2 regions of the Kocuria sp. KH4 genome follow, and region 2 is predicted to be linked to the other one. Evidence: predicted binding sites of a transcription regulator. Region 2 holds the regulator's gene; the other holds the start of a gene.
What was found. The regulator HspR, encoded in region 2, represses chaperone genes until heat shock. The targets are predictions, from matches to a motif close to AAGTTGAGTCNNNNNGACTCAACTT.
Positions count from the first base shown of each region.

Region 1: ACWCOM_RS09590 (Hsp20/alpha crystallin family protein) is a predicted target of HspR. The motif match lies at 7,702-7,726, and genes of this name have one in related genera.

Region 1 covers NZ_JBSJYX010000010.1:104,912-118,949, forward strand. The annotation lists gene ACWCOM_RS09560 (glycosyltransferase family 4 protein) at 1-169, opposite strand, end outside; gene ACWCOM_RS09565 (cell division protein PerM) at 283-1,848, shown strand; gene ACWCOM_RS09570 (hypothetical protein) at 1,743-2,243, opposite strand; gene purN (phosphoribosylglycinamide formyltransferase) at 2,303-2,875, shown strand; gene purH (bifunctional phosphoribosylaminoimidazolecarboxamide formyltransferase/IMP cyclohydrolase) at 3,023-4,633, shown strand; gene ACWCOM_RS09585 (NADP-dependent isocitrate dehydrogenase) at 4,742-6,964, opposite strand; gene ACWCOM_RS09590 (Hsp20/alpha crystallin family protein) at 7,162-7,665, opposite strand; gene ACWCOM_RS09595 (Gfo/Idh/MocA family protein) at 7,822-8,916, opposite strand; gene ACWCOM_RS09600 (TetR/AcrR family transcriptional regulator) at 9,002-9,664, shown strand; gene ACWCOM_RS09605 (gamma carbonic anhydrase family protein) at 9,675-10,187, opposite strand; gene ACWCOM_RS09610 (beta-phosphoglucomutase family hydrolase) at 10,203-13,523, opposite strand; gene ACWCOM_RS09615 (ATP-binding protein) at 13,720-14,038, opposite strand, start outside.
Region 2 covers NZ_JBSJYX010000001.1:308,616-322,653, forward strand. The annotation lists gene ACWCOM_RS01495 (HAD family hydrolase) at 1-3, shown strand, start outside; gene ACWCOM_RS01500 (DEAD/DEAH box helicase) at 109-1,653, opposite strand; gene ACWCOM_RS01505 (type 1 glutamine amidotransferase domain-containing protein) at 2,027-2,806, opposite strand; gene ACWCOM_RS01510 (hypothetical protein) at 2,995-3,390, shown strand; gene ACWCOM_RS01515 (D-hexose-6-phosphate mutarotase) at 3,550-4,428, opposite strand; gene ACWCOM_RS01520 (alanine/glycine:cation symporter family protein) at 4,507-5,952, opposite strand; gene ACWCOM_RS01525 (multidrug effflux MFS transporter) at 6,058-7,374, opposite strand; gene ACWCOM_RS01530 (LOG family protein) at 7,497-8,111, shown strand; gene trmB (tRNA (guanosine(46)-N7)-methyltransferase TrmB) at 8,116-8,931, shown strand; gene ACWCOM_RS01540 (GNAT family N-acetyltransferase) at 8,928-9,416, shown strand; gene ACWCOM_RS01545 (heat shock protein transcriptional repressor HspR) at 9,487-9,927, opposite strand; gene ACWCOM_RS01550 (DnaJ C-terminal domain-containing protein) at 9,929-10,945, opposite strand; gene ACWCOM_RS01555 (nucleotide exchange factor GrpE) at 11,101-11,739, opposite strand; gene dnaK (molecular chaperone DnaK) at 11,742-13,598, opposite strand; gene ACWCOM_RS01565 (BCCT family transporter) at 13,921-14,038, shown strand, end outside.

The sequences.
Region 1 (14,038 bases), on a different contig from region 2:
CCTCGACGACGTCCTCGGCCAGGCGCCCGAGCGGCGCGGGGGCGTAGGAGGGCGCCACGACCACCACGTCGTGCCCCCGGGCGCCCAGCTGCTCGACGACCCGCAGGACCGAGTGGGTGACACCGTTGAGGTGGGGGAGGAACTGCTCGGCGACCACGGCGACTCTCATGGCGCCGAGCCTTCCGGGCACGGGCGTCCGCGGGGGGATCGGCACGTGGCCCGCCGGTGAAGGCCCCGTGAAACCTCGGCCCGGGCGCCGGCGGCGTGGGAGGATGGACGGTGATGAACTCCCAAGGCTCTTCCTCCCCCGCCCCCTCCGCCGACCGCCGCGGCGTGCCCATGCCGCTGTGGCTGCAGGGCGTGGTGGAGCTCGGCTCCGTGGCCGTGGTCTCCTACCTGCTGATCCTGCTCACCGTGCTCATGGTGTGGCTCGCCGACGGCTTCGACTCGCTCGGGCTGACCGGCAGCTTCGTCCTCTCCGGCCAGGTGTGGCTGCTGGCCCACCTCACCCCGCTGCAGGTGGCCCTGGACCCCGGGGCCGGCCTGCCCGCGACCACCGGGGCCGTCACCCTCGTCCCGCTGGGCCTGACGCTCGTGCCCTTCGTACTGGCCTGGCACGCCGGCCGGCGGCTGGCCCGGGCCTGCTGGGAAGGGCAGTTCTGGCAGCCGTACCTGAGCGGGCTCGCGGTGTACTCCGCCGCGGGGGCCGTGGCCGCGCTGCTCTTCGGGACCGGAGAGGTCTCGGCGGGGCCGGCCGCCGCCGCGGTGTTCCCCCTCGTGCCGGTGGCCCTGGGCGCGTTCGTCGGGGCGTACCGGGCCTCCCGCTCCCTGCCCGGGCTGATCGGCGTCAACGCCGCCGCGTGGGTCGAGCGGACCAGCCAGTACTCGCGGTGGGCCGGCTCCTACGTGTGGGCGGTGCTGCGGGCGGGCTTCGTCGCGGTCGTCGCCGGGGTCGGGGCCGGGGCGGCGCTGCTGGCCGCGGCGCTGCTGTGGAACTGGAACGACGTGGTCAACGTCTACCAGCGGCTGGGCACCGGGGCCCCGGGGGACACCGCCCTGACGGGGCTGCAGCTGGGCTACCTGCCGAACCTCGCCGTCTACGCCCTCGCGTGGGCCACCGGCGCGGGCTTCGAGGTGGGCGAGGGCACGCACGCCTCACCGCTGGGCACACGGACCGGGCCGGTCCCGCTGCTCCCGGCCCTGGCCGCGCTGCCGCCCGGCGAGCTGCCGTCCTGGTCGGCGGTCGTGGTCGTGCTGCCGGTCCTGGCCGGGGTGCTCGCCGGCTGGTGGTTCGTGCGGGAGGGCGAGAACCACCTCGACGACTGGATGGCCATCCGGCTGCCGGCCCGCTGGATCACCTTCCCGCTCTCCACGCTGCTGACCGGGCTGTTCGTCGGCGCGGTCGCCGGCGTGCTGGCGATGCTGCTCAGCCTGCTGGCGCAGGGCTCGCTCGGGCTGGGCCGGCTCACGGTGATCGGCCCGGACGGGCCGGACGTGCTGCTGTGGTTCGGGGCGGAGGTCGCCGTGGGGGCGGCGGTGGGCTGCCTGGTGGGCCCGTGGCTGGAGCGGGAGCCGCCGTTCGCGCCGCTGGGCGCCGCCGGAGCGGGGCCCGGCCACGGGCCCGGTGCGGACCACGGCCGGGCGGGCCGGCGGGAGGCCCGCCGGCGCCGCCGGGCCGAGGCCGCGGCGCGGCGGGCCATGCGCTCGGCCGGCCCGGCGGGAGGAGCGGGCGGCAGCGCGGCTCAGGGGCGCGGCGTGGCCGACGCGGAGGACCCGGAGCCGGTCGGGGCGTTCGACGTGGACGCGCCCGCGGCGCCTCCCGAGGCCCCGGGGTCCCCGGAGAGATAGCTCCAGATCCCGTCCTCGAGCTGCTGCTGGCACTGCGCCGTCCCCGAGAGGGTCAGCGTGCTGGACACGCACTGCTGGTAGGCCTCGGCCACCGGCCACAGCAGCAGCCGGGCCCCGCCGGTGGCCAGGCCCAGGGCGCCCAGCACGATCGCGGCGACCGCGCTCACCACCAGCAGCGCACGCCGGCCGGCGCCGCGCGAGCGCGCGAGCGCCGCGATGCCCAGGCCGAGCCCGGCCGCCGCGGCGACGAGCCCGCCCACCGTCGGCCACAGCCCGGAGCCCACCAGCACGAGGGCCACCGCCGCGCACACCAGCGCGGCTCCCGCCGTGCGGGTCGTGGCGGCACGCCGGGCGTCCGCGGGGGCCGGCTCGGGATGCGGGCGGGGAGGGGTCATGCACCCCACTCTAGGGCACCGTCCGGACCGCCCCGCGCGGCCCGACTAGACTCGAGCCCATGCGCATCGTGGTCATGGTCTCCGGTTCCGGCACCAACCTGCAGGCGGTCCTCGACGCCGTCGGCGCGGGCCGGATCGACGTCGAGATCGCGGCCGTGGGGGCGGACACGCCCTGCCGCGGGCTCGAGCGCGCGGAGGCGGCCGGGATCACCACCTTCCTCGTCCGGCCCGCGGACCACCCCGACCGGGCGCGGTGGAACCGGGCCCTGCAGGAGGCGGTCGCCGCCCACGCCCCCGACCGGGTGCTCTTCGCCGGGTTCATGCGGATCGTGGACGCCGAGTTCGTCGAGGCGTTCCGCGGCCGGATCGTCAACACCCACCCGTCCCTGCTGCCCTCCTTCCCCGGGGCGCACGCGGTCCGGGACGCCCTCGCCCACGGGGTCAAGGTCACCGGGGTGACCGTCCACGAGGTCGTGGCCGACGTCGACGCCGGCCCGATCCTCGCCCAGGCGGCGGTGCCGGTGCAGGAGGAGGACACGCAGGAGCGCCTGCACGAGCGGATCAAGGCCGCCGAGCGGGAGCTGCTCGTGGACACCCTGGGCCTGCTCGCCCGCTCCGTCCCGGCGCGCTGAGCCGCCGGGCGCGGCGCCCGCGGACGGGGCCGCCAGCACGGTCGGGCAGCACGGTCGGGCGGCACGGCGGGGCGTCGCGTCGCGGGTCCGTAAAATGGTCCCCGGCGGTGTCCGCCGGCAGCCCCGATCCCGACGCTTGGAGAATCTGTGAGCCCCATCCGACTTGACCGCGTGCCCATCCGACGGGCCCTGGTGTCCGTCTACGACAAGACCGGACTGGACGACCTGGCCCGCGGTCTGCACGAGGCCGGGGTGGCCATCGTCTCCACCGGCTCGACCGCGCGCCGGATCGCGGAGGCGGGCGTGCCGGTGACCGAGGTCTCCGAGGTCACCGGCTTCCAGGAGTGCCTGGACGGGCGGGTGAAGACCCTGCACCCGCGCGTGCACGCCGGGATCCTCGCGGACCGCCGCAAGCAGGAGCACGTGGACCAGCTCGCGCAGCTGGGCATCGAGCCGTTCGACCTCGTGGTCGTGAACCTCTACCCGTTCGTGGACACCGTGCGCTCCGGGGCCGGCCAGGACGAGGTGGTCGAGCAGATCGACATCGGCGGCCCCTCCATGGTGCGCGCGGCCGCGAAGAACCACGCGGCCGTGTCCGTGGTGGTGGACCCCGCCTCCTACGGCGCGGTGGTCGAGGCCGCCGGCGCCGGCGGGTTCGACCTCGCGGCCCGGCGCCGGCTGGCCGCCGCGGCCTTCGCCCACACCGCCGCCTACGACACGGCCGTGGCCACGTGGACGGCCCAGCAGTTCGAGCAGGACGAGGACGCCGCCTTCTGGCCGCCCTACGCGGGGCTGGCCCTCGAGCGTTCCGCCTCCCTGCGCTACGGCGAGAACCCGCACCAGAAGGGCGCCCTGTACGTCGACGAGGCGGCCGCCCCCGGCATCGCCCAGGCGGACCAGCTGCACGGCAAGGAGATGTCCTACAACAACTACGTGGACGCCGACGCCGCCCTGCGCGCCGCCTACGACTTCGACGAGCCGGCCGTGGCCGTGGTCAAGCACAACAACCCGTGCGGCATCGCGGTGGCCACCCCCGGCGCCGAGGACCCCATCGCCGACGCCCACCGCAAGGCTCACGCGTGCGACCCGCTCTCCGCCTACGGCGGCGTGATCGCTGCGAACCGGACGGTGACCCGGGCGATGGCGGAGACGGTCAAGGACATCTTCACGGAGGTCGTCGTGGCCCCCGGCTTCGAGCCCGAGGCCCTGGAGATCCTGCAGGCCCGGAAGAACATCCGCCTGCTCGAGCTGCCCGAGGGCTTCGCCCGCGACGCCCTCGAGTACCGGCAGGTCTCCGGCGGGGCCCTCCTCCAGGTCGCCGACCGGCTCGACGCCGCCGGCGACGACCCCGCCGCCTGGACCCTCGCCGCCGGGGCGCCGGCCGACGAGCGGACGCTGGCCGACCTCGCCTTCGCGTGGAAGGCGCTGCGGGCCGTGAAGTCCAACGCGATCCTGCTCGCCGAGCAGGGCGCCTCGGTGGGCATCGGCATGGGCCAGGTCAACCGGGTGGACTCCTGCAAACTCTCCGTCGAGCGCGCGAACAGCCTCGGCGAGGACGGCGCGGAGCGCGCGCACGGGTCCGTGGCGGCGTCGGACGCGTTCTTCCCCTTCGCGGACGGGCTGCAGGTGCTGCTCGACGCCGGCGTGCGCGCCGTCGTCCAGCCCGGCGGGTCGATCCGGGACGAGGAGGTCGTGGCCGCGGCCGAGGCCGCCGGCGTGACCATGTACTTCACCGGGGCGCGGCACTTCTTCCACTGATCCGCCGCCCGGCGCGGCGGCGCCGGGCACGGCAACGGCCGCACCCCTCAGGGGTGCGGCCGTTGCCGTGCCCGCCGGCCGCCCGGGGGCGTCCGGCGCGGGACCGGCTCACACGGACAGCGAGGCGAGCACCCGGTTGAGGGTCTCGGAGGGGCGCATCACCGCGGACGTCTTGGCGTCGTCCGGGCGGTAGTACCCCCCGATGTCCGCCGGGCGGCCCTGCACGGAGAGCAGCTCCTCGTTGATCGCGTCCTCGTGGGCGGCCAGCTGCTCCGCCACGGACGTGAAGGCCTGGGCCAGCTCGGCGTCCTCGTCCTGGCCGGCCAGCTCCTGGGCCCAGTACAGGGCCAGGTAGAAGTGGCTGCCGCGGTTGTCGATCTCCCCGACCTTCCGGCTCGGGGACTTGTTCTCCTCGAGGAAGGTGCCGGTGGCGCGGTCCAGGCACGCGCCGAGGATCCGGGCCCGGGCGTTGTCCGCCGTGGTGGCCAGGTGCTCCAGGCTCGCGGCCAGGGCGAGGAACTCGCCCAGGCTGTCCCAGCGCAGGTGGTTCTCCTCGACCAGCTGCTGGACGTGCTTGGGGGCGGACCCGCCGGCGCCGGTCTCGAAGAGGCCGCCGCCGTTGATGAGCGGGACCACGGAGAGCATCTTCGCGGAGGTGCCCAGCTCCAGGATGGGGAACAGGTCGGTCAGGTAGTCGCGCAGCACGTTGCCGGTGACGGAGATGGTGTCCTCGCCGCGGCGGATCCGCTCGATGGAGAAGGCGGTGGCCTCCACGGGGGACATGATCTCGATCTGCAGGCCCTCGGTGTCGTGCTCCGCGAGGTACTGCTCGACCTTGGCGACGAGGTTGGTGTCGTGGGCGCGGGTGCGGTCCAGCCAGAACACGGCCGGCGTCGCGGAGGCCCGGGCGCGGGTCACCGCCAGCTTGACCCAGTCCCGGATCGCGACGTCCTTGGTCTGGCAGGCGCGCCAGATGTCGCCGGGGAAGACCTCGTGCTCGAGCAGGACGGCGCCGGAGGAGTCGACGAGCTGGACGGTGCCCTTCGCGGGGATCTCGAACGTCTTGTCGTGGGAGCCGTACTCCTCGGCCTTCATCGCCATGAGCCCTACATTCGGGACGGAGCCCATGGTGCGCGGGTCGAAGGCGCCGTGGGCGCGGCAGTCGTCGATCACGACCTGGTAGATCCCGGCGTAGGAGCTGTCCGGCAGCACGGCCAGGGTGTCGGCCTCCTCGCCGTCCGGGCCCCACATGTGCCCGGAGGAGCGGATCATGGCCGGCATCGAGGCGTCCACGATGATGTCCGAGGGCACGTGCAGGTTGGTGATGCCCTTGTCGGAGTTCACCATGGCCAGCTCCGGGCCCTCGGCGAGGCCCTTGTCGAGCGCGGTCCGCACGTCCTCGCGGACGTCGGCGGGGAGGGCGTCGAGGCCGTTGAGGATCGCGGCGAGCCCGTTGTTCGGGGACAGGCCGGCCTCCTCCAGCTGGGCGCCGTAGGCGGAGAAGACCTCCGGGAAGAACGCCTTGATCACGTGGCCGAAGATGATGGGGTCGGAGACCTTCATCATGGTGGCCTTGAGGTGCACGGAGAACAGCACGCCCTCCTGCTTGGCCCGCTGGACCTGCTCCGCGAGGAAGGCGTCCAGGGCGGCGGCGCGCATCACGGTGGCGTCGACGACCTCGCCGGCGAGGACGGGCACAGACTCCTTGAGCACCGTGGTGCTGCCGTCCTCGCCCACCAGGCGGATCCGGAGCGTGTCGTCGGAGTCGACGACCACGGACTTCTCGTTGGCGCGGAAGTCGTCGGCGGCCATGGTGGCCACGTTGGTCCGGGAGTCCGCGGACCACTCGCCCATCCGGTGCGGGTTCTTGCGGGCGTAGCTCTTCACCGAGGCGGGGGCGCGCCGGTCGGAGTTGCCCTCGCGCAGGACCGGGTTCACGGCGGAGCCCTTGATCTTGTCGTAGCGGGCCCGGGCGTCCTTCTGCTCGTCGGTCTCCGGCTCGTCCGGGTAGTCCGGCAGCGCGAAGCCCTGCTCCTGCAGCTCCCGCACCGCGGCCTTGAGCTGCGGCACGGAGGCGGAGATGTTGGGGAGCTTGATGATGTTGGCCTCGGGCGTCTTCGCCAGGTCGCCCAGCTCGGCGAGGGCGTCGTCGACCCGCTGCTCCTGGGGCAGCCGGTCGCTGAAGGCCGCGAGGATGCGCCCGGCCAGGGAGATGTCCCGGGTCTCGACCTCGACGCCGGCGGTCGAGGCGTAGGCCTCGATGACGGGCTTGAGGGAGTAGGTGGCGAGCAGGGGCGCCTCGTCGGTGCGGGTGTAGATGATCTTTGCCATGTGCGGGCTGTCTCCCATGTGTGTCGACGGATGCGGGTCGGTGTGTCCTGGTGCCAAGATACCCGAGCCCGCGCCCGCCCCGGTGACCGGCGCCCGCCCGTGGACGCCGCCGGACACGGCCGCAGGCCCGCTCCCCGGGAGGAACGGGCCCGCGGCCGCGGCGGTGCCCGGGCGCCCGCGCGCCGGGACCGCCGAGATCAGCCCTCGGTGGGCTGGGTCGAGCGGGTGCCGTTGACGAGCTCGCCCTCGCCGATCACGCGGTCGCCCTCCGTGCCCTCGCCCAGGGCCTGCTGCTCGCCCTGGCCGGAGACCACCTGGATCTTGCGCGGCTTGGCCTGCGCGGAGACCGGGATGGTCACCGTGAGCACGCCGTTGTCGTAGCTCGCGGCGATGCCCTGGATGTCAATGCCCTGGCCGAGGTTGAGCTGGCGCACGAACGAGGAGCTCTGCCGCTCCCGGGTGATCCACTGGACGTCCCGGACCTCGGGCAGCTTCCGCTCGGCCCGGATGGTCAGCAGCTGGCCGTCCACGTCGACGTCGACGCTCTCCGGGTCGATGCCCGGCAGATCGGCCCGCAGAATGTAGCGGTCGCCGTCCCGGTAGAGGTCCATGGGCATCTCGCGCAGGCCCTGGCGGGCGAACAGCGAGGCGGCGAGGCGGTCGAAATCGTTGAACGGCGTGAACATCGTGGCCACGTCCATCATCTCCTCAACTACATGAGCAGTGCCTTTGACATTTAGTTGAGTCATACCGGCTCAACCAGGATCGATGATAGCCCCGCCGCGGGGCGGGGTTCAACGGCTGCGACGCTCGATCGCCGAGGGCGAACCCGGACGCCGGCGGCGCCGGCGCGACCCTCAGCGGCGGTCGTTGGGGTACTCCACCCCGATCCGCTCACGGACCCGGTCGAAGAGCTCGACCAGCTCCAGGGAGTCGGCCCAGGGCATCACGGGCGACTCCGGCAGCCCCTGCTGGATGCACCGGGTGGCCTCGCGCATCTCGTAGACGTACCCGGCGCCGGTCACCGCCACCTGCTCCACGACCGGGGCGGCGCCCCGGCGCGCGCCGTCGGCGCTCTGCAGCACCAGGGTGGTGGGGCAGTTGATCCGCCCGTCCACGCGCAGCCAGCCGTGCGTGCCGCTCACGGTGACCTGGTGCGGCACGGTGCTGGAGAGGGTGCCGCTCACGTGGCCCCGGCCGTGCCCGAAGTCCAGGGTCAGGGCGGTGTCCAGGTCCACGGCCGTGGCGCCGAGCTCGGCCTGGGCCGTCCAGCGCTGCGGGGCGCCCAGCACGGCCCCGGTCCAGGTCAGCGGATAGACCATCATGTCCAGGAGCACCCCGCCGCCGTCGGCGTTGCGGAAGAGCCGGTGGCCGGGGTCCACCGGGCGGTGGGTGCCGATCGAGGCCTCGACCGAGCGCACCCGGCCCAGCCGCCCCGCCCGGATCCAGCGCATCGCCGTGCGGAAGCCGGGGGTCATCCGGGTCCAGACGGCCTCCATGAGGAACACCCCGTGCGCGCGCGCCAGCTCCAGGAGGTCGCGGACCTCCGCGGCGGTCATCGCCAGGGCCTTCTCGCACACCACGTGCTTGCCTGCGCGCAGCAGCGCGGACACGTCCCGGTGGTGGTAGCCGTGGGGCGTGGCCACGTAGACCACCTCCACGTCCGGGTCGGCCGCGAGGCGCTCCAGGCCCGTGCCGGCCGCGGTGTTCCCGTACGCCCGCTCCACCCCGTGCCGGCGGGCGAAGTCCTCGGCGCGGTGCTGGTCGCGGGAGCTCACGGCGACGAGCCGGGCGTCCGGGAGGGCGGCGATGTCCGGGACCACCTTCTCGGCGATGTCGGCCGTGCTGACCACGCCCCAGCCGAGCGTGCGGCCCGTCGCCGTGAGCGGGGCGTCCAGGTGGGCGGCGTCGAGGGCGGCGTCGACGAAGGGCGGGAGGGTCGCGGCAGGCATGGGCGCATTCTGCCACGCCCCGGCCGGGCGGGCCGAGGCCCCCGGGTCCCGAAGCGAACGACCGTTCGTCGCCTAGACTGGCGGCGTGCCTCGGGTCAGCCAGCAGTACAAGGACGAGCGCCGCCGCGAGATCGTGGCGGCGGCCAGCCGCTGCTTCCTGGAGCACGGCTTCGGCGGGGCGTCGATGCACCGGATCATCGCGGCGACGGGGCTCTCCGCCGGGGCGCTGTACAACCACTTCCCGTCCAAGCACGAGCTCGTGGTCGCGTCCGCGCGGGCGGCCCTGGACCGCGTCCTCGCCGTCGACGAGGACGCGCCGCCGACCGTGGACGAGGGCGCGCCGCCGGCCGCGGGCCCGTCACGGGCCGCGGCGGCCGGGCGCCCGGCGCCGGAGGACCCCGGCGCGGACCCGGCCGGATGGGTGGCCGAGCTGCTGGAGCGGCTCGCCGCGGACCCGGACGCCACGCGGCTGCTGCTCATCACGTGGGGCGAGGCCGTGAGCGAGCCGGCCCTGGCGGCGGTGGCCGGGGAGCACCTCGCACGGGTGCGCGCGCGGGTCGAGGAGCGCTACGGCCGGTGGGCCGCCGAGGAGCTCGGCCTGGACCCGGAGCGCTCCCGCGAGTGGGTCGCGATGTTCGCCCAGGCCATCCTCTCCGTGCTGCAGGGCTACGTGGTGCAGTCGTGCCTGCTGCCCGGCTTCGACCACGACGCCTACCTGGACTACGCTCGCACCCTCGCGGCCCAGTGACCGGCCGGGCTCAGGCGTTGAGCTCGCGGTGCTCGGCGGAGAGCTGCACGTAGGTGCGGGCGTTGGCGCGCACCTTCTCGCGCTCCGCCCCGGTGAGCTCGCGGCGGACCCTGGCGGGGACCCCGGCCACGAGCGAGCCCGGCGGCACCACGGTGCCCTCGAGGACCACCGCGCCGGCGGCGACCAGGGACCCGGAGCCGATGACGGCGCCGTTGAGGACGGTCGCGTTCATGCCCACCAGGACCTCGTCCTCCACCGTGCAGCCGTGGACCACGGCGCCGTGGCCCACGCTGACGCCGGCCCCGATCGTGCAGGGGTGCTCGGGGTCGGAGTGGACCACCACGTTGTCCTGGAGGTTCGAGCCCGCCCCCAGCCGCACGGGGGAGCGGTCCCCGCGCACCGTGGCGCCGTAGAAGACGCCGGAGCCGGGGGCCAGCTCCACGTCGCCGACCACCGTGGCGGTCGGCGCCACGAAGGCGGAGGCGGCGATCCGGGGCGTGTGCCCGGCGTGGGGAAGGACCAGCGCGGCCGCTGCGGCTCAGGCCGTCCGCGACCCCGCCGGGAGCGCGCCGAGCGGGTGGCGCTGCCGGATCGCGACCCGGATCTTCTGCCCGCCCTTGAGCACGTACTCCGCCCCGTGCACGTGGATCGTGACGTTGCCGGCCCGGCGCGAGGTGCCCTCGAGCTCGAGGACGTGGTGGTCGATGCAGACCCGGATCACCTGGCCCCGGTAGAGCACGGTGAACGAGACCCGCTCCAGCTGGCTCGGCAGCGCGGGGTCGAACTCCAGCCACTCGCCGCGCACGCGCAGGCCCGCGTAGGCCCGGGTGACGACGTCCACGGAACCGGCCATGGCGCCGAGGTGGATCCCCTCGCCCGTGGTCCCGCCCTGGGTGTCGTCCAGGTCGATCAGCAGCGCGTCCTGGAAGGCCGACCACGACCGGTCCGGGTTCAGCCAGGCGAGCACCGAGGCGTTGACCACCCGGGAGAGCGAGGACCCGTGCGAGGACCGCGCGATGTAGAAGTCCACGGTGCGCTCGATGGCGGCGTGGTCCACCTCGTAGCCCATCCGCCCGAGCTCCTCCACGAGGCCGTCGGGGCCGAACAGGTAGACGAGCATGATCGTGTCCGCCTGCTTGGCGAGCTTGTAGTTGTTGGTCATGTCGCCCTCGTTCTCCAGCAGGAGGTCGAGGCGGCCGATGTTGCGGTACTTGGCCCGGTAGAACTCCCAGTCCAGCTCGTCCAGGTCGTCGTAGCCGTGGAACTGGCTGATGGTGCCGTCCTTGTTGAACGGCACGAACATCCGCTCCGACATCTGCTGCCAGGTCCCCACCTCCTCGGCCGAGAGGTCGAAGCGGGCGGAGAGCTCCTCGCGCTGGTGCTCGACCATGTGGTGGAAGATGTGGGCGCTGTGCCGGAAGAGCCAGGCCGCCAGCACGTTCGTGTAGGCGTTGTCCTTGAGTCCGCCGCCGTGCTGGCCGCGGGGGCCGTCGTGGTACTCGTCCGGTCCCATCACCCCGGCGATGTGGTAGCGGCCGTCCGCGGGGTCGTAGTCGGTCAGGGACGCGAAGAGCCGGGTGATGCCGATGATCAGCTCGGCCCCCTGGCCGGCCAGCCAGTCGACGTCGCCGGTGGTCTCGTAGTAGATCCAGGCGTTGTGGGCGATCGCGAGGCCCACGTGGAACTGCCGCCACGAGTTGTCCGGCAGCCACCGGTTGGAGTGGTGGTTGAACAGCTCCGGCGGGGTCTCCTCCCGGCCGTCCGAGCCGGACTGCCAGGGGAACGCCGCGCCCTCGAGACCGAACTCCATGGCGCGGTGCTTGGCCATGGGCAGCCGGCGCCACCGGTAGGACAGCAGCGAGCGCGTCACCTGCGGCTGGCGCAGGTTGACCACCGGCAGGATGTAGAGCTCGTCCCAGAAGATGTGCCCGCGGTAGCCCTCGCCGTGCAGGCCGCGCGCCGGCACCCCGGCGTCGCGCAGCGACATGTGGGGGGCGAGGGTCTGGGACACGTGGAACAGGTGCACCCGCAGCGCCAGCTGGGTGAGGAGCAGCTCGGGGGTCAGCTCCGTGGGGTCCGGGCACACGTCCACGTCGTAGCGGTCCCACAGCAGGGACCACTCGACCTCGTGCGAGGGCAGCAGGCCCCGCACGCCGCTGGGGCTGCGGTCCAGCTCGGCGAGGGCCCCCTCGCGGGGGGAGCCGATCGCGGCGTCGCGGCTGGTGACGACCGCGGTGGTGGAGTCGATGATCACCGGCCGCCCGTCGGCGATGTTGACCTGGTGGCGGCGGAACTCCGTGCCGCCGGGGCGGATCTCCCGGCGCTCCCGCACGTTCTGGCCGCCCTCGATCGTGGTGCGCTGCGCCGAGGTGATCTCGATCTTGGACTGCGTGGTGCGCACGTGCGAGAGCAGGGTCTCGTGGTCGTCGGGCAGCGACGTGGACTCCAGGTCCACCAGGTGGTGGTCGTTGAGGTCCTGGTACTCCGCCACCCCCGTGTTGCGGACGCTGGGGTCGATGCCCGTGCGCAGGTGCAGGCGCCCGGAGAAGCCGCGGGCGGTCACCGTGGTCTCCTGCGCGCCCAGGTGCCGGTAGCGCAGCGAGACGAGGCGGCGCTGGACGATCTCCAGGCGGGCGCGGGAGCCGTCCTCCCCGCGGTCGCCGTTGAGGTCGGTCAGCACGAGGGAGCGGATGAGCAGGCCGCGGCGCAGGTCCAGCTCGGTGCGCTCCTCGGAGGGGCGCAGCCCGCCCTCGGACCACCAGTCGCCGCCGGAGATGCGCAGGTCCAGGTGCGTCCAGTTGGGGGCGTTGACCATGGACTCGTGCTCCACGTCGCGGCCGCTGAGGTGGCTGACCACCCGGTTGAAGACCCCGGCCAGGTAGTTGCCGGGGTAGTGCACCCCGTTGGCCGGGAACTCGCAGGCGGACCCGCGCACGCCCATGTAGCCGTTGGTCAGGGTCAGCAGCGTCTCCCGCCGGACCTCCGTCGCCGGGTCGAAGCCCTCGAACACCAGCTTCCACGGGTCGTCGCGGCGGGCGCCGAGGTCCAGCTCGCCCACGTCGTTGAGCACCGTCGTGGCGCCGGCCCGGAACAGGTCCCTGCGCTCGCCGTGCCGGCGGATCCCCACCACGGTGCCGAAGCCGCCCGCCGCGGCGGCCTGGACCCCGGACACGGCGTCCTCGATCACCACGGACCGGGCCGGGTCCACGCCCAGCATCCGGGCGCAGGTGAGGAAGGTGTCCGGGGCGGGCTTGCCGGGCAGGCCGTGCTCGGCGGCGAAGTGCCCGTCCACGATGATGTCGAAGGCGTCCTGGAGGCCGGCCGCGGCGAGCACCGGGACGCTGTTGCGGCTGGCCGTCACGAGGCCCACCGGCACCCCGGCGGCCCGCAGGCGCTCGATGAGCGCCACCGTCTTCTCGAAGACCCGCACGCCCCTGATCTCCAGGGCCTCCTGGAAGTAGGTGTTCTTCAGCGCCGCCTGGCCCTGCACCGACCACGCCCCCGGGGTCTCGTCGCCCTCGGGCAGGCGGGCGCCGCGGGCGGCGAGCAGGGTGCGGATGCCATCCTCCCGCCGCCGGCCGTCCACGTAGTGGCGGTAGTCGGCGTCCTCGTCGAAGCTCCGCCGGTCCACCCCCACGCCGTCCTCCGCCGGCTCGAGCCGGTCGTCGGCCAGAATCCCGTCGAAGAGGGTCTTCCAGGCGGCGGCGTGCACGGCGGCGGTGTCGGTGACCACGCCGTCCATGTCGAAGATCACGGCCTGGTGCGGGATGCGGAGCTGGTCGACGGGCTGGGCGGGCGCGTCGGCGCTGCCGATGCGCGGCAGGGAGGCGGTGAACGGGGCGGTGGGGAGTGCGTTCACGGGGGGTTCCTCCGGACGTCGGTGCGCGTCCGCGGCCCCGGCGGAACCGCTCGGGGAAACCCAGCACACGGCACGCTACGGACCCCGGACGCGGCGTTGCGGGTTTCGGCACGGGATCGGCGCGGCCGTCCGTGCCGACGGTTCCTGACCCGTTCATTAAAGGGCCCCGGGGCCCGCGGGGCAAGCCGCCGCCGGCTCAGTCCGCGGCGAGGGGCAGGTGGACGGTGAACCAGGTCGAGCCCGGCACGCTGCGCACCCGCACCCGGCCGTGGTGGGCCTGCACGATGGCCTCCACGATGGACAGCCCCAGGCCCACGCCCCCCGAGCCGCCGGAGCGGGCATCGTCCTCCCGGGCGAAGCGGGAGAAGATGTGCTCCTGGAACGCCGCGCCGATGCCCGGTCCGTCGTCGGCCACCGTGAGCACCGCCTCGGGGCCGGGCCCGGTGCCCAGCGAGGTGGTGACCGTGGTCCCCGCCGGCGTGTGCTGGTGGGCGTTGGACAGCAGGTTGATGAGC
Region 2 (14,038 bases):
TGACGGGCCGCCCGACGACGACGAGGGCCCGTCCCCTGCCGCTCCGCGGACTGCGGGACGGCGGGGACGGGCCCTCGTGGTCGGTGCCGGCGCTCACCGGGCGGCGGCTCAGCGGGTCGCGGACCCCTGCGGGGAGGACGCCCGGCGGGGGCTGCGGGTGCGGCGGCGGGCGGCGGCCTGCGTCGCGCGGTCCGGCGCGGACTCGGTGGAGTACGCGGGCGCGGCCGAGCGGGTGGGCGCGGCCGAGCGCGCCGGTGCCGCCGAGCGGGAGGCCGAGCCGTTGCCCGGCCGGGACCCGGCGCGCCCGCCGTTCTCGGGGCGCTGGTCGCGGGAGGCGCCGCGCGGCTGCTCGGAGCGGTTCTGCCCGCCGCGGCCGCGGTTGCCGCCGGAGCGGCCGCCGGACCGGCCGGCGCCGGAGCGCTGACCGCCCGCCGGGCGCCCCTGGGGCTGGACGGGCTGCGGCACGTAGGCGACCTTCTCGGCGCGCTCGCCCACGAGCTCGGCCACGGCCGCGGAGCCGACGGTCACGGTGTCGAAGTTGGCGGTGACGCCCGCGGCCTTCATCAGCTGGGTGACCTCGCGGCGCTCCTCCTTGGTGGCCACCGTCACCACGGAGCCGGAGGCGCCGGCGCGGGCGGTGCGCCCGGAGCGGTGCAGGTAGGACTTGTGCTCGGTGGGCGGGTCGATGTGCACGACCAGCTCGACCTCGTCCACGTGCACGCCGCGGGCGGCGACGTCGGTGGCCACGAGCACCCGCACGTCACCGGCGGAGAACTGCGCCAGGTTCCGGTCACGGGCGTTCTGGGAGAGGTTGCCGTGCAGGTCCACGGCCGGGATGCCCATCTGGGTGAGCTTGCGGGCCATCTTCTTGGCGCGGTGCTTGGTGCGCGTGAACATCACGCGGCGCCCGGTGCCGGAGGCCAAGGTCTCGATGAGCTCCTGCTTCTCGTCGGCGTCGACCACGAGCACGTGGTGCTCCATGGTGGACACGGCCGCCTGCGGGGCGTCCACGGAGTGCTTGACCGGGTTGGACAGGAACTGCCGGACGAGCTTGTCCACGCCGCCGTCGAGGGTGGCGGAGAACAGCAGCCGCTGCCCGCCCTGCGGGGTGCGCTTGAGGATGCGGGTGACCACGGGCAGGAAGCCCATGTCGGCCATGTGGTCGGCCTCGTCGATGACCGTCACGCGGACGTCGTCCAGCGTGAGGACGTTCTGCTGCAGCAGGTCCTCGAGCCGGCCGGGGCAGGCGATGACGATGTCGGCGCCCTTGGCCAGCGCCTTCTCCTGGTTCTTCTGCGAGACGCCGCCGAAGATCACGGTGGTGCTCAGCCCGGCCGCCTCGGCGATCGGTGCCACGGTGCGGTCGATCTGCGTGGCGAGCTCGCGGGTCGGGGCCAGGACCAGGCCGGTGGGCCGGTTGGGGCGGCGGGCCGCCCGGGCACCGTCGCCGCTCAGCCCGGCGAGCCGGGACACGAGGGGCAGCGCGAACGCCACGGTCTTGCCGGAGCCGGTGCGGCCGCGGCCGAGCACGTCGCGGCCGGCCAGCGAGTCGGGGAGGGTCTTCTCCTGGATGGGGAACGCCTGCTCGATGCCCTGCTGGGCGAGGACGGCGGACAGGGCCTTGGGCACGCCAAGGTCGGTGAAAGTAGCCAAAACGGGGTTACGTCTTTCGATCGGATGTCCCGGCAAGGGGGTAGCGCGCCGGGTTGCGCCGAATGACTCCTGGAGCCCCTGCGAGCGGGCTGAGACCGTCTGGAACGGTGCCGCGCTGGAAGAAGAACGGGGTGCTCGACGCCTGCCTGCTCACCCGGGGACGGGGAGCAGTGCCATATGCAATACCACCCACCCTACAGCACGGGCGCCGCGCCGCCGCCCGGATGTGGTGGAGGGCACGCCCGGCGCCCCCGTCGCGGCAGGCGCGGCGGAGGCGCCGGGCGCGCCCGACTACAGCGCTGTGTGTCCGCCGGGCCGGACCGGGAGGGCCGGGCCTGTCCCCCGCGCGCCGCCCGCCGGTCCCGGGCGGGGGTCAGCCCTCGCCGTCGGCCTCGGCCTTCTCGGCGTCGCGCGCCTGGCGCAGCGCGGCGGAGTCCGCCTCCAGGGCGGCCTTCTGCTCGCGCACCACCTCGGTCAGGAGCTTGGTCATCTCCTTGGCCACGCCGGCCGCGGACTGGGGGTTCTGACCCGTGACGAGGCGGTCGTCCACGACGACGTGCTCGGTCCAGTTCGGCGCCGTGCGCACGTCCGCGCCCTGCTCGACGAGCTTGTCCTGGAGCAGGAACGGGACGACGTCGGACTTGCCGACCTCGTCCTCCTCGGCGTTGGTGAACGCGGCCACCCGGCGCCCCTCGACGATGCGCAGCCCGGTGGAGAGCTCCACGTCGACGAGTCCGGCGGGCCCGTGGCAGACGGCGCCGACGATCCCCCCGGCGTCGTGCACCGCGGCCACCAGCGCCTGCAGGTCGGCGTTGCCGGCGAAGTCCCACATGGTGCCGTGCCCGCCCACGAGGTAGACGGCGTCGTACTGGGCCGGGTCGACCACGCCGATCCGCGGCGTGTTGTACAGGGAGGCGCGCACGGTCTCGTCCTCGAGGTACTGCCGCTGGACCTCGTCGTCCTCGTCCCTGCCGTCCTGCGGGGGCTGCCCGCCGGCGATCGAGGCGAAGTCGACGACGTATCCGGCGTCGCGGAAGACCTTCCACGGGTGGGCCGCCTCGCCGACGTAGTAGCCGGTGGGCTCCCCGGTGTCGCCGAGGGTGTCGTGGCTGGTGAGAACGAGCAGAACCTTCTTCATGGTCTCGATGTCCATGTCTGTCCTTCCGTCGGGTGGCGGGGCGCGGAGGGCGTCCCGCGGGCGGACCGCCAGCCTAGGCGCCGCCGGGCCCCCCGGGGCGGGTTGTCCGCTGCGGGCCGATCCTCCCCGGTGGGACCAGGGCCTCCCCTGATAGGGTCATTGACGACTCAATGACCCTGTTCCACTCCCCGAAAGGACCGACCATGAGCCTCTCCAACGCGATCCTGCGCGGCGTCTCCGGCGCCTACCTGCTGCAGTCCGGCTACGGCAAGAAGGACCTCCCCACGGAGGCCGCCGCGGGGCTCCAGCAGTTCGCCGCCACCGGTGTCCCCCAGTTCCAGGAGTGGGACGCCGACACCTTTGGCAAGTTCGTGGCCTACTCCGAGATGGGCATCGGCGCCGCCCTGCTGACGCCGTTCGTCAACAAGCGCCTCGCGGGCCTGGCCCTCGGCGCGTTCTCCGCCGGGCTGCTCGCGATGTACTTCCGCAACCCGGCCATGACCCAGGAGGACGGCATCCGTCCCTCCGAGGCCGGCACCGGCCTCTCGAAGGACGCCTTCCTGGCCGCGATCGCCGCGGCCCTGGTGGTCTCCAAGTAGACACGGCTCCCGCGGAGCTCCACGGGTGCCGCCCGTCCGTCCGGACGGGCGGCACCCGTGTCGCATGTCCGCCCGGGGACGCCGGGTGCGCGGCGTCCGCCGCCTGAGGGAGGAGGAGCCCCGCGGTCCCGCCGACGGCGCCGGCCGGCGGACCGGCGCTCATCCGACGGACGACGCGCCCGGGTCCTGCTCCGTGGCCTCGACCGCCACCCGGTAGCCCATGGTGTGGGTATCGTCCGGATCCAGGTGCACGGCCCCGCCCTGGACGTTGGCCCCCTCGACGCACACGAAGTCGGTCCAGCCGTCCGCGCCGACGTCCGGCATCGCGGCCGCCTGCTCCGCCCACGGGTTCCACACCACGGTGTGGCGCGAGTTCACCTTGCGGATGCGCAGGACCCGCCCCAGGACGGGATCGACCACGGAGACCTCCGCGTCCGAGCGGTAGACGCGGTCCGTCTCGCCCTCGAGGCGCAGCGCGCCCTCCTGGACGCAGTCGTCGCGGTCCAGCACCTTGTCCCGGTAGCCGGCGCCGTCGAGGCCCTCCACGCGGATCTTCCGCACGTCCCCGACCACCAGGTAGGCGTGCAGGGCCTCCTCGACGTCGAAGGGACGGTCGTCGGTGTTCGTGATGCTCAGCTCCAGGGACAGCTCGGTGCCGAAGCGCACCACGTAGTACGCCTCGAACCGGTACGGGAACTCCTCGCGGTGGGCCGGGTCGGTGACGTCCTCGTCGGTGAGCCGGTAGACGACCACGGCCTCGTGGTCCGAGGACTCCCGCGACTCCACGTGCCACGGGAGCGTGCGCGCGAAGCCGTGCTTCGGCGCACGCCCGCCCGCGGCCCCGTCGGCGAACCACGGGAAGCAGATCGGGACGCCGCCGCGCACCGGGGTGCCCGTCTCCAGCGCCGTGCTCGGGGACAGCCACAGCACCGGGGCGTGCCCCCGGGGGATCCAGTCGGTCACGTGGGCGCCCTGGTCGTAGACCGCGCCGGTGGCGTCCGCGCAGGAGAACGGGCGGGGGTCGGGAAGTCGGCTCATGTCCTCAGGCTAGACGGAGGGCCCGGCCACCGTCAGGAGGCCGGGCCCTCGGGCACCGGTGGGTCGGGCGCCGGTGCGTCAGACGCCGGTGCGCTCGTAGGAGTCGATCGCCCCGGGGCGGCCCTCCATGAACGCGTCGATCTGCTGCCGGTTGGCCCGCAGCCGGGGGTCGTGCTTCAGGTAGTGCTTGGTCTCCCGGGCGATCAGGCCGGAGAGGATGAGCAGGCCCAGCAGGTTGGGGATCGCCATCAGCCCGTTCATGACGTCGGCGAAGTTCCAGACCACGGCCAGCGGCACCGTGCAGCCCACGAAGACCACCGCGGAGAACACCACGCGGTAGGGCATCACCGCGGCCACGCCGAAGAGCCGCTCCATGCACCGCTCGCCGTAGTACGCCCAGCCGAGGATCGTGGAGTACGCGAACAGGACCAGGCCGACGGTGACCACGATGTGCCCCCACTGGCCGGGCAGGCCCTGGCTGAACGCGTCGCCGGTCATGGTGGCCGCGAAGTCGGCGCCCTGCTCCCACACCCCCGTGGTGATGAGCACCAGGCCGGTGCAGGAGACCACGATGATGGTGTCGATGAAGGTCTGCGTCATGGACACCAGGCCCTGCCGGACCGGGTGGGTGGTCTGGGCGGCGGCCGCGGCGATCGCGGCCGAGCCCATGCCGGACTCGTTCGAGAAGATCCCGCGGGCCACGCCCATCTGCACGGCCAGCATGATGGCGGACCCGGCGAAGCCGCCGACGGCCGCCGTGCCGGTGAAGGCGTCGGTGAAGATCAGGACGACGGCCTGCGGGATGGCCGCGACGTTCACGATCAGGATGAACAGCGAGCCCAGCACGTAGAACAGGATCATGAACGGCACGAACCCCGCCGTGACCTTGCCGATGGACTTGATGCCGCCCACGAGCACGGCCAGGGTGAGGGCCGCGAGCACCACGCCGGTGATCCAGGTCGGCACGCCGAAGGAGCTCTCGACGTTGGAGGCGATCGAGTTGCCCTGCGTCATGTTGCCGATCCCGAACGCGGCCAGGGCGGCGGCGATCGCGAAGAAGATCGCCAGGAACTTGCCGAAGCCGGAGCGGATGCCCCGCTCCAGGTAGTACTGCGGGCCGCCGGAGATCTCGCCCTTGGCGTCCGTGGTGCGGAACCGCACCGCCAGGAAAGCCTCGGAGTACTTGGACGCCATGCCGAGCAGGCCGGTGACCCACATCCAGAACAGCGCGCCGGGGCCGCCGATCGAGATCGCGGTGGCCACGCCCACGATATTGCCGGTGCCCACGGTCGCCGCGAGCGCCGTGGTCAGCGCCTGGAACTGGGAGACGTCGCCGCCGCGGGCGTCCTCGTCCCTGCGCTCGAACAGCGCCAGGCGCAGCGCGGATCCGAGCCGTTGGAACTGCAGCCCGCCCAGCCGGACCGTGAGGTACAGGCCGGTGAGGAGCAGCAGGGGAATGAGGACGTACGGTCCCCAGATGATGCCGCCCAGCGTGCCGAGGGCAGTCTCGATGGATTGGAGCATGTGTTCTCCCGTGGGTGTCGGGTGGGTGGTCCGGAGAAAACCGGTCGAGGATGTGATCTCCGTCTCTGCAGGAGGCATCTAATCACAGGTCCGGCGGTCCGCAGGTCATGGGTCGGGACGCTCTGCGCGGGGTGGCCCCTGGCCGCCGCCGCCCGGGACCGGGCCGGCGGGCGGGCTCGGCGCTCCCGGCGGACGGCGGGAGAGCCGGCCCGCGAGCAGCACGGCGCCCACGGCCAGCAGGGAGCACACGGCCATGGACACGGCCATGGGCACCGCGCTGTGCTGCCCGGCCAGACCGGTGAGCGGACTCACGAGGCCTCCGATGAGGAACTGGACCAGCCCGAGCACCGCCGAGCCGGCGCCCGCCCGGCCGGGCACCCGCGACTGGGCCAGCGCCACGGCGTTGCCGAGGACGAACCCGATGCAGGTCTGGCTCACGAACAGGTGCGCCAGCGTGGTCCACCCGGTGATGCCGCCGAGGACCAGGGCCAGGCCCACCACGTTGGTCGTTCCCATCACCAGCAGCGCGGTGCGCAGGACCGTCCCGGGCTCCGTCCTGCCCACGAGCCGGGTGTTGACGAGGGCCCCCAGGATCGAGCCGCAGGCGTTGACCGCGAAGATCACGGAGTAGCCGAGCGCCGAGTGGCCGAGCACGTTCTGCACCACGAAGGAGGAGGCGGAGATGTAGGAGAACAGCGCCCCGAACGCCGACCCGAAGGCCAGGGCGTAGCCCATGAAGGACGGGGTGCGCAGCACGCGCCAGGAGCCGCCGACGACGGCCCCGACCCCGCCCCGGTGTCGCCGGTGCGGGGGCAGGGTCTCCGGGACCACGAGGACCGAGCACGCGAGCATCAGCAGCCCGAACACGGCGAGCGCCCAGAACACGGTCTGCCACGGAGCCACGGTGGCGATCACCCCGCCCAGCAGAGGCGCCACCACCGGGGCCAGGGAGGTGATGGTGGCGAGCAGCGAGAAGAGCTGGGCGGCCCGGCGCCCGGAGGCGATGTCCGAGACCACGGCCCGGGCGATCACCACGCCCGCCGCGCCGGCGGCGCCCTGCACCGCGCGCAGCACGATCACCGTGCCGACGCCGGGTGCGAGGACCACGGCCACGGAGCTGAGCAGGAACAGCATGTTGCCGGCGACCATGAGCCGGTGCCTCCCGAGCACGTCGGAGACCGGGCCCAGCAGGAACTGCCCCAGGGCCATGCCGACCATGTAGCTGGTGAGGGTCAGCTGCACCGCGGAGGTCGAGGCCCCGAAGTGCACGGCCATGGCCGGCATGGACGCGAGGTACATGTCCGTGGCCATCGGGCTGACCGCGCTGAGGATGCCCAGCGCCGCCACGAGCACGACCCGGTCCGCCCTGCCGCTGAGACGCAGGCGGGAGCGGACCGGGCGGCCGGGGGGCGGTGGGCTCATGGTGGGTCCTCGGGAGGGTGCACGGGCGGAGGGTGCCGGGCGGCGTGCGCCGCCGCGGGGACGGGCGGGCACGGGCCCGGCCCGATTCATGCTATCGGCGCCGGTGCGGTGAGAATGTCCCCATGAGACTTGCCGTGTACACCGGAGCCTCCCTGGGCTCGGACCCCCTGTTCGCCGAGGCCGCCGCGGCCTTCGCCGCCGAGCTCGCCCGCCGCGGGGTGGGCGTCGTCTACGGCGGCGGCCACGTCGGGCTGATGGGCGTCGTCGCCGACGCCGCCCTGGCCGCCGGCGGCGAGGTGGTCGGCGTGATGCCGCGCTCCCTCGTCGAGGACGAGACGGCCCACACCGGCCTGACCGAGCTGCGCGTGGTCGGGACCATGCACGAGCGCAAGGCGGAGATGGCCCGCCTCGCGGACGGGTTCGTGGCCCTGCCGGGAGGACTGGGCACCCTGGAGGAGATCTTCGAGGCGTGGACCTGGCTGCAGGTGGGGGTGCACGCCAAGCCGGTCGGCTTCCTCGACGTCGCCGGCTTCTGGGAGCCCCTGCTGGACGCGGTCGCCGCGATGTCCGCCGCGGGGCTGGTGCGCCCGGAGTACCGTGACGCCGCCGTGGTCGCCCGGGACGCGGAGGAGCTGCTGACCTGCTTCGCGGCGTGGGAGGCGCCCCGCCGGCGCTGGGCCGCACCGCTCCCCCCGGACGGCGCCACGGCGCCGGTGCGGCCTGCACCTAGGATGTAGGGCGATGACCGAGCACACTTCCTCCCCTGCCGACCAGCCCGCCGACACGCCCGCCGGGGGCGCCACCCCGGGCCCCGTCCCGGAGGCCCACCACCGCCGGCCCTACTCCTTCGTGCGCCGCGGCGACCGGCTGACCGCCCGTCGCCAGAAGGCGTGGGACGACTGGGCGCCCACGCGCGTGCTGGACGTCCCGCGCGTGCGCACGGACACCTCCGTGCACCCCGACCACGACTTCGACGCGGCCGCCGCCTTCGGGCGCGAGGCGCCCCTGGTCGTGGAGATCGGCTCCGGGCTGGGCGAGGCCGTCGTGCACGCCGCCGCGCAGGACCCCGCCCGCGACCACCTCGCCGTCGAGGTGTACAAGCCGGGGATCGCGGACCTGCTGCTCAAGGCGGGCCAGGCCGGCGTGGACAACGTCCGGGTGGTCCAGGCCAACGCCCCCGAGGTCCTGGAGCACATGCTCGCCCCCGGCTCGGTCGACGAGCTGTGGGTGTTCTTCCCGGACCCCTGGCACAAGACCCGCCACCACAAGCGGCGCCTCGTCTCCCCCGCCTTCGCCGAGCTGGCCGCGCGGGTGCTCGCCCCGGGCGGGCTGTGGCGCCTGGCCACGGACTGGCAGGAGTACGCGCTCGTGATGCGCGAGGTCCTGGACGCCGCCCCGCAGTTCGAGAACCTGCACCCGGGCCCGCTCGCCGACGACGAGCACCCGGACGTGGGCTGGGCCCCCCGCTGGGAGGGCCGGGTCCTGACGAGCTTCGAGCGCAAGGCCCGGGAGGCGGGGCGCGTGCCGCGCGACCTGACCTACCGCCGGCTCCCGTGAGCACGGCGGCCGCCCCGGACGGTCTCGTGGTCGTGCCTCCGGGCGATCCCCGCACGCGGCCGCTGCTGGAGGGACTGCACCGGGAGTACGTGGCGCGCTACGGCCCGTCGATCGGTGCGGAGGAGATGGAGCACCACCCGGTCGACGAGTTCCGGGCGCCCGCCGGGGCCCTCGTACTGCTGCTCGAGGGCGGGCTGACGGTGGCCGGCGGCGCCTTCCGGCGGCACGACGACGTCACGGCCGAGCTCAAGCGCATCTGGACGGACCCGGGGCACCGCCGGCGGGGGTTCTCCCGGCGGGTCCTGGCCGAGCTCGAGCGGCTCGCCGCCGGTGCCGGCTACCGGCGCATCTACCTCACCACCGGCAACCGCCAGCCCGAGGCCGCCGCCCTGTACCGGGGCAGCGGGTACGTCCCGTTGCCCGGTGTCGCCCACCGCTACGCGGACGGCGTGTACGACGTGGGCTTCGAGAAGCACCTGGGCTGAGCCGGGGAGCACCGGCGCCGAGCGGCGCCGGTGCTCCGGCGCCCGCCCGCCGGCGCGGACGGCGGGCCGCTCAGCGCTCCTGCGGCCGCGGCGGCCGGTAGAGCACCACGGCCTGGGAGATCTTGCGGGCCCGCGGGCGCGAGCCGCGCGCCATCCGCACCACGTCCCCGCCGATGCCAGCGGCGAAGATCCGCGAGGACTCCTCGGCCCGCTCCCGGGCCTCGTCGAGCTCCTGGGACAGCTCCGCCACCTTCGCCTGCAGGGCCGCGACCTGGTTCTCCAGCTGCAGGATGCGCCGGATCCCCTCCAGGGAGACGCCCTGCTGGGAGAGCACCTGGATCTGCTGCAGCTTCTCGATGTCCCGCTGGGAGTACCGCCGCGCCCGGCCCGGGGCGCGGGAGGGCTTGACCAGGCCCAGCCGGTCGTACTGGCGCAGCGTCTGCGGGTGCATCTCGGCGATCTCGGCGGCCACGGAGATCACGAACAGCGGCTGGTCCGCGTCGAGCGCCATCTCAGAGCCGTGCCTTCGTGGCCAGGCCCGCCCGGGGGTCGTCGTCGGCGGTCGCCTCCGCGAACGCGCGGACCGCGGCCTCGGCCGCCTCGTCCAGGTGCGCGGGCACGTGCACCTCGACGGTCACGATCAGGCTCCCCGTGCCCTTGGCCGTGCTGAACCCGCGGCCCTTGACGCGCAGGCGCCGGCCGGACGACGTCCCGGCGGGCACCTTCAGCCGCACCGTGCCGCCGTCCAGGGTGGGCACCTCCACGGTGGCGCCCAGGGCGGCCTCGGGGAAGGTGATGGGCACGGTGACCTCGACGTCGTCCGTGCCGTCCGCACGGGTGAAGAACGGGTGCGGGCCCACGTGCACAGTGACGTACAGGTCGCCGGGTCCGCCGGGTCCGGAGTGGCCCTTGCCGGCGAGCTTGAGCTTCTGTCCGTCGCGCACCCCGGCGGGGACGCGCACCGTGGTCTCCTGCCCGTTGCCGCGGCGCAGCTTCACGGTGGTGCCGTGCACCGAGGAGCGGAACGGGATGGTGGTCTCCGTGCGGATGTCCTCCCCGCGGGTGGGCGGGGCCTGGTAGCCGGCCCCGGGTGTGCCGTAGCCGCCCGGGCCGCCGAACTGCGAGAACAGGTCCTCGAAGCCGCCTGCCCCGCCGAAGCCGGCGCCGCCGGTGGAGTAGCCGGTCCGCCGGTGGCGGCCGCCGCCGCCGGCGCCGAAGATGTCGCCGAAGAGGTCCTCGAAGTTGGCCGAGCCGCCCGCGCCGGCCGGCCCGCCGGCCGTGAAGCGGGCACCGGAGCCCATGGCGCGGATCGCGTCGTACTGCTTGCGCTCCTCCGGGTCGGAGAGCACGGAGTGCGCCTCGGTGATGTCCTTGAAGCGCTGCTCGGCCTCCGTGTCCCCGGGGTTCTGGTCGGGGTGGTACCGGCGGGCGAGCTTGCGGTAGGCCTTCTTGATGTCCGCCTCGGACGCGTCCTTGGAGACGCCGAGAATGCTGTAGAAGTCCTTGTCGATCCAGTCCTGGCTGGCCATGACGCCTCCTTTCTGATGGGGCCGGTGGGGGTCCTGACGAGCAGCACCCGGTGGAAGTCCTGGGGGTCGCCCCGGCTGTGCGCCCGGGGCGGGGGGACGGGAGGGGAGGCCCGTGGACGGGCCTCCCCTCCGCGCCGGTCAGACCGGTCCCGGCCTCACTCGGCGACGGCGACGGCCACCTGGGCCGGCCGCACGACGCGCTCGCCGATCCGGAAGCCGGAGCGCAGCACCATCGAGACCTGGTCGGGCTCGACCTCGCTGGTGGGCTGCTGCAGCACCGCCTCGTGGACGGTCGGGTCGAACGTCTCGCCGACCGCCCCGATGCGGGTCAGCCCCTGCCGGACGAGGATCTCCTCCAGCTTGTTCGCGATGGACGCGAACGGGCCGTCGGCGAGGTCCCCGGCCTGGCGGGCCGCGTCGATGTCGTCGAACACCGGCAGCAGGGTCTGCAGCAGGTCGCCCGTCACGAACGTGCGCAGCTGCTCCTTCTCCCGGGCCGTGCGGTGCTTGAAGTTCACGAACTCGGCCTGCAGCCGGCGCAGCTCCTCGAGCCGCTCGGCGGCCAGCGCCGCGGACGGGTCCGCCTCCGTGGCCGCCGCGCCGGCGTCGGCGGAGCCGGCGTCGGTGGACTGCGGGGTCGAGAGGATGTCGTCCACGGTCAGGCCCTCCGGCCCGGCCTCCTCCGGGGAGACAGGGCCGGAGTCCTGCGCGGCCTGCTCGTCGGGGGTCCCGCCGGAGTGCTCGGGAGCGTTCTCCGCCGGGTGCTCGTCGGGTCCTGGCGTGGGCTCGGGCATGCTCACTTCTTCTCGTTCTCGTCGTCGACGACCTCGGCGTCGACGATGTCCTCGTCACCGGCCGTGCCGGTGGCGCCGGCACCGGGGGCGCCGTCGGCGCCGTCGGCCTGCGCCTGCGCGTAGAGGGCCTCGCCGAGCTTGGTCTGGGACTGCTGGAGCTTCTCGTAGGCCGACTTCACGGCGGCCTCGTCCTCGCCCTCGAGCGCCTGCTTCAGGGCGTCGACGTCGGCCTGGACCTCGGACTTCACGTCCGCGGGCAGCTTCTCGTCGTTGTCCTTCAGCAGCTTGTCCACCGAGTACGCCTGCTGCTCCGCGTTGTTGCGCAGGTCGGCGGCCTCGCGGCGCACCCGGTCCGCCTCGGCGTTGGCCTCGGCGTCCTTGACCATGCGGTCGATGTCCTCCTTGGAGAGGGAGGACCCGCCCGTGATGGTCATCGACTGCTCGGTGCCGGTGCCCTTGTCCTTGGCGGAGACGTGGACGATGCCGTTGGCGTCGATGTCGAAGGTGACCTCGATCTGCGGCATCCCGCGCGGGGCGGGGGCGATGCCGGTCAGCTCGAAGGTGCCCAGGTTCTTGTTGTCCCGGGTGAACTGGCGCTCGCCCTGGAAGACCTGGATGGACACGGAGGGCTGGTTGTCCTCGGCGGTGGTGAAGGTCTCCGACCGCTTCGTGGGGATGGCCGTGTTGCGCTCGATGAGCTTGGTCATCACGCCGCCCTTGGTCTCGATGCCCAGCGACAGCGGGGTCACGTCGATCAGCAGCACGTCCTTGCGGTCGCCCTTGAGCACACCGGCCTGGATCGCGGCGCCGACGGCGACGACCTCGTCCGGGTTCACGCCCTTGTTGGGCTCCTGGCCGGCCAGGCGCTGCACGGTCTCGGCGACCGCCGGCATGCGGGTCGAGCCGCCCACCAGGACCACGTGGTCGATGTCGGACACGGAGATGCCGGCCTCGGCGATGACGTCCTGGAACGGCTTCTCGGTGCGCTCCAGGAGGTCCCGGGTCAGCTCCTCGAACTTGGCGCGGGTGAGGCGCTCGTCCAAGTGCACCGGGCCCTCGGGGGTCACGGAGAGGTACTGCAGGGAGATGTTGGTGCTGGTCGCGGAGGACAGCTCCTTCTTGGCCTGCTCGGCGGTCTCCTTGAGCCGCTGCAGGGCGATCTTGTCCTTGGACAGGTCGGCGCCGGTCTTGGAGCGGACCTGCGACAGCAGCCAGTCGACGACGCGCTGGTCCCAGTCGTCGCCGCCCAGCCGGTTGTCACCGGCGGTGGCGCGGACCTGGATGGTGGAGAAGTCGTCCTCGTCCTTGCCGACCTCCAGCAGGGAGACGTCGAAGGTGCCGCCGCCGAGGTCGAAGACGAGGATGAGCTCGTCCTCCTTGCCCTTCTCCAGGCCGTAGGCCAGGGCCGCGGCGGTGGGCTCGTTGACGATGCGCAGCACGTTCATGCCGGCGATCTCGCCGGCCTCCTTCGTGGCCTGGCGCTCGGCGTCGTTGAAGTACGCCGGGACGGTGATCACGGCGTCGGTGACCTTGTCGCCCAGGTAGGACTCGGCGTCGGTCTTCAGCTTCATGAGGATGCGCGCGGAGATCTCCTGCGCGGTGTACTGCTTGCCGTCGATGTCCTTCGACCAGCCGGTGCCCATGTGGCGCTTGACGGAGGCGATGGTGCGGTCGACGTTGGTGACGGCCTGGCGCTTGGCGATGTCGCCGACCAGGGTCTCGCCGTCCTTGGAGAAGGCGACGACGGACGGGGTGGTCCGGTTGCCCTCGGCGTTGGCGATGACGGTGGGCTCGCCGCCCTCCAGCACGGAGACCACGGAGTTGGTGGTGCCGAGGTCGATTCCTACTGCACGGGACATGGAGTGTTCTCCTTCGGGTCGAGCTGAACCGGGCGGGCCGTGGCGGCCCCGTTGGGTCCCGGAGGTCTCAGGTCTTGAGTTTTCCTGGCTCAAGTCTGCCATGTGAGCCTGCGGTGTCAAGTTAACTTGAGCCTGCCCGGCTCAACTTTGGGGCCGGCTGTGAGCTGTCCCCCATCCCTTGTCCCGGCGGAACCGCTCCTTGGTACGATCTTTTGCTTGTGCCCGCACTCCCGGGCCGCACTCGACACCTCCGGGCCCGACCCGCACGAAACCGCACGCATCGACACGACACCGCCCGCACCCCGACACCTCTGGAGCGCCCATGAGCAGCACGCCACCCCATTCACCGCAGTCCGCCCCGTCCCCCCGCAGGGAACGCTCCCGCGAGGTGCTGCGCGAGCTCACCTATCCCCACGGGATCCACCCCGCCCTCGTCCCGG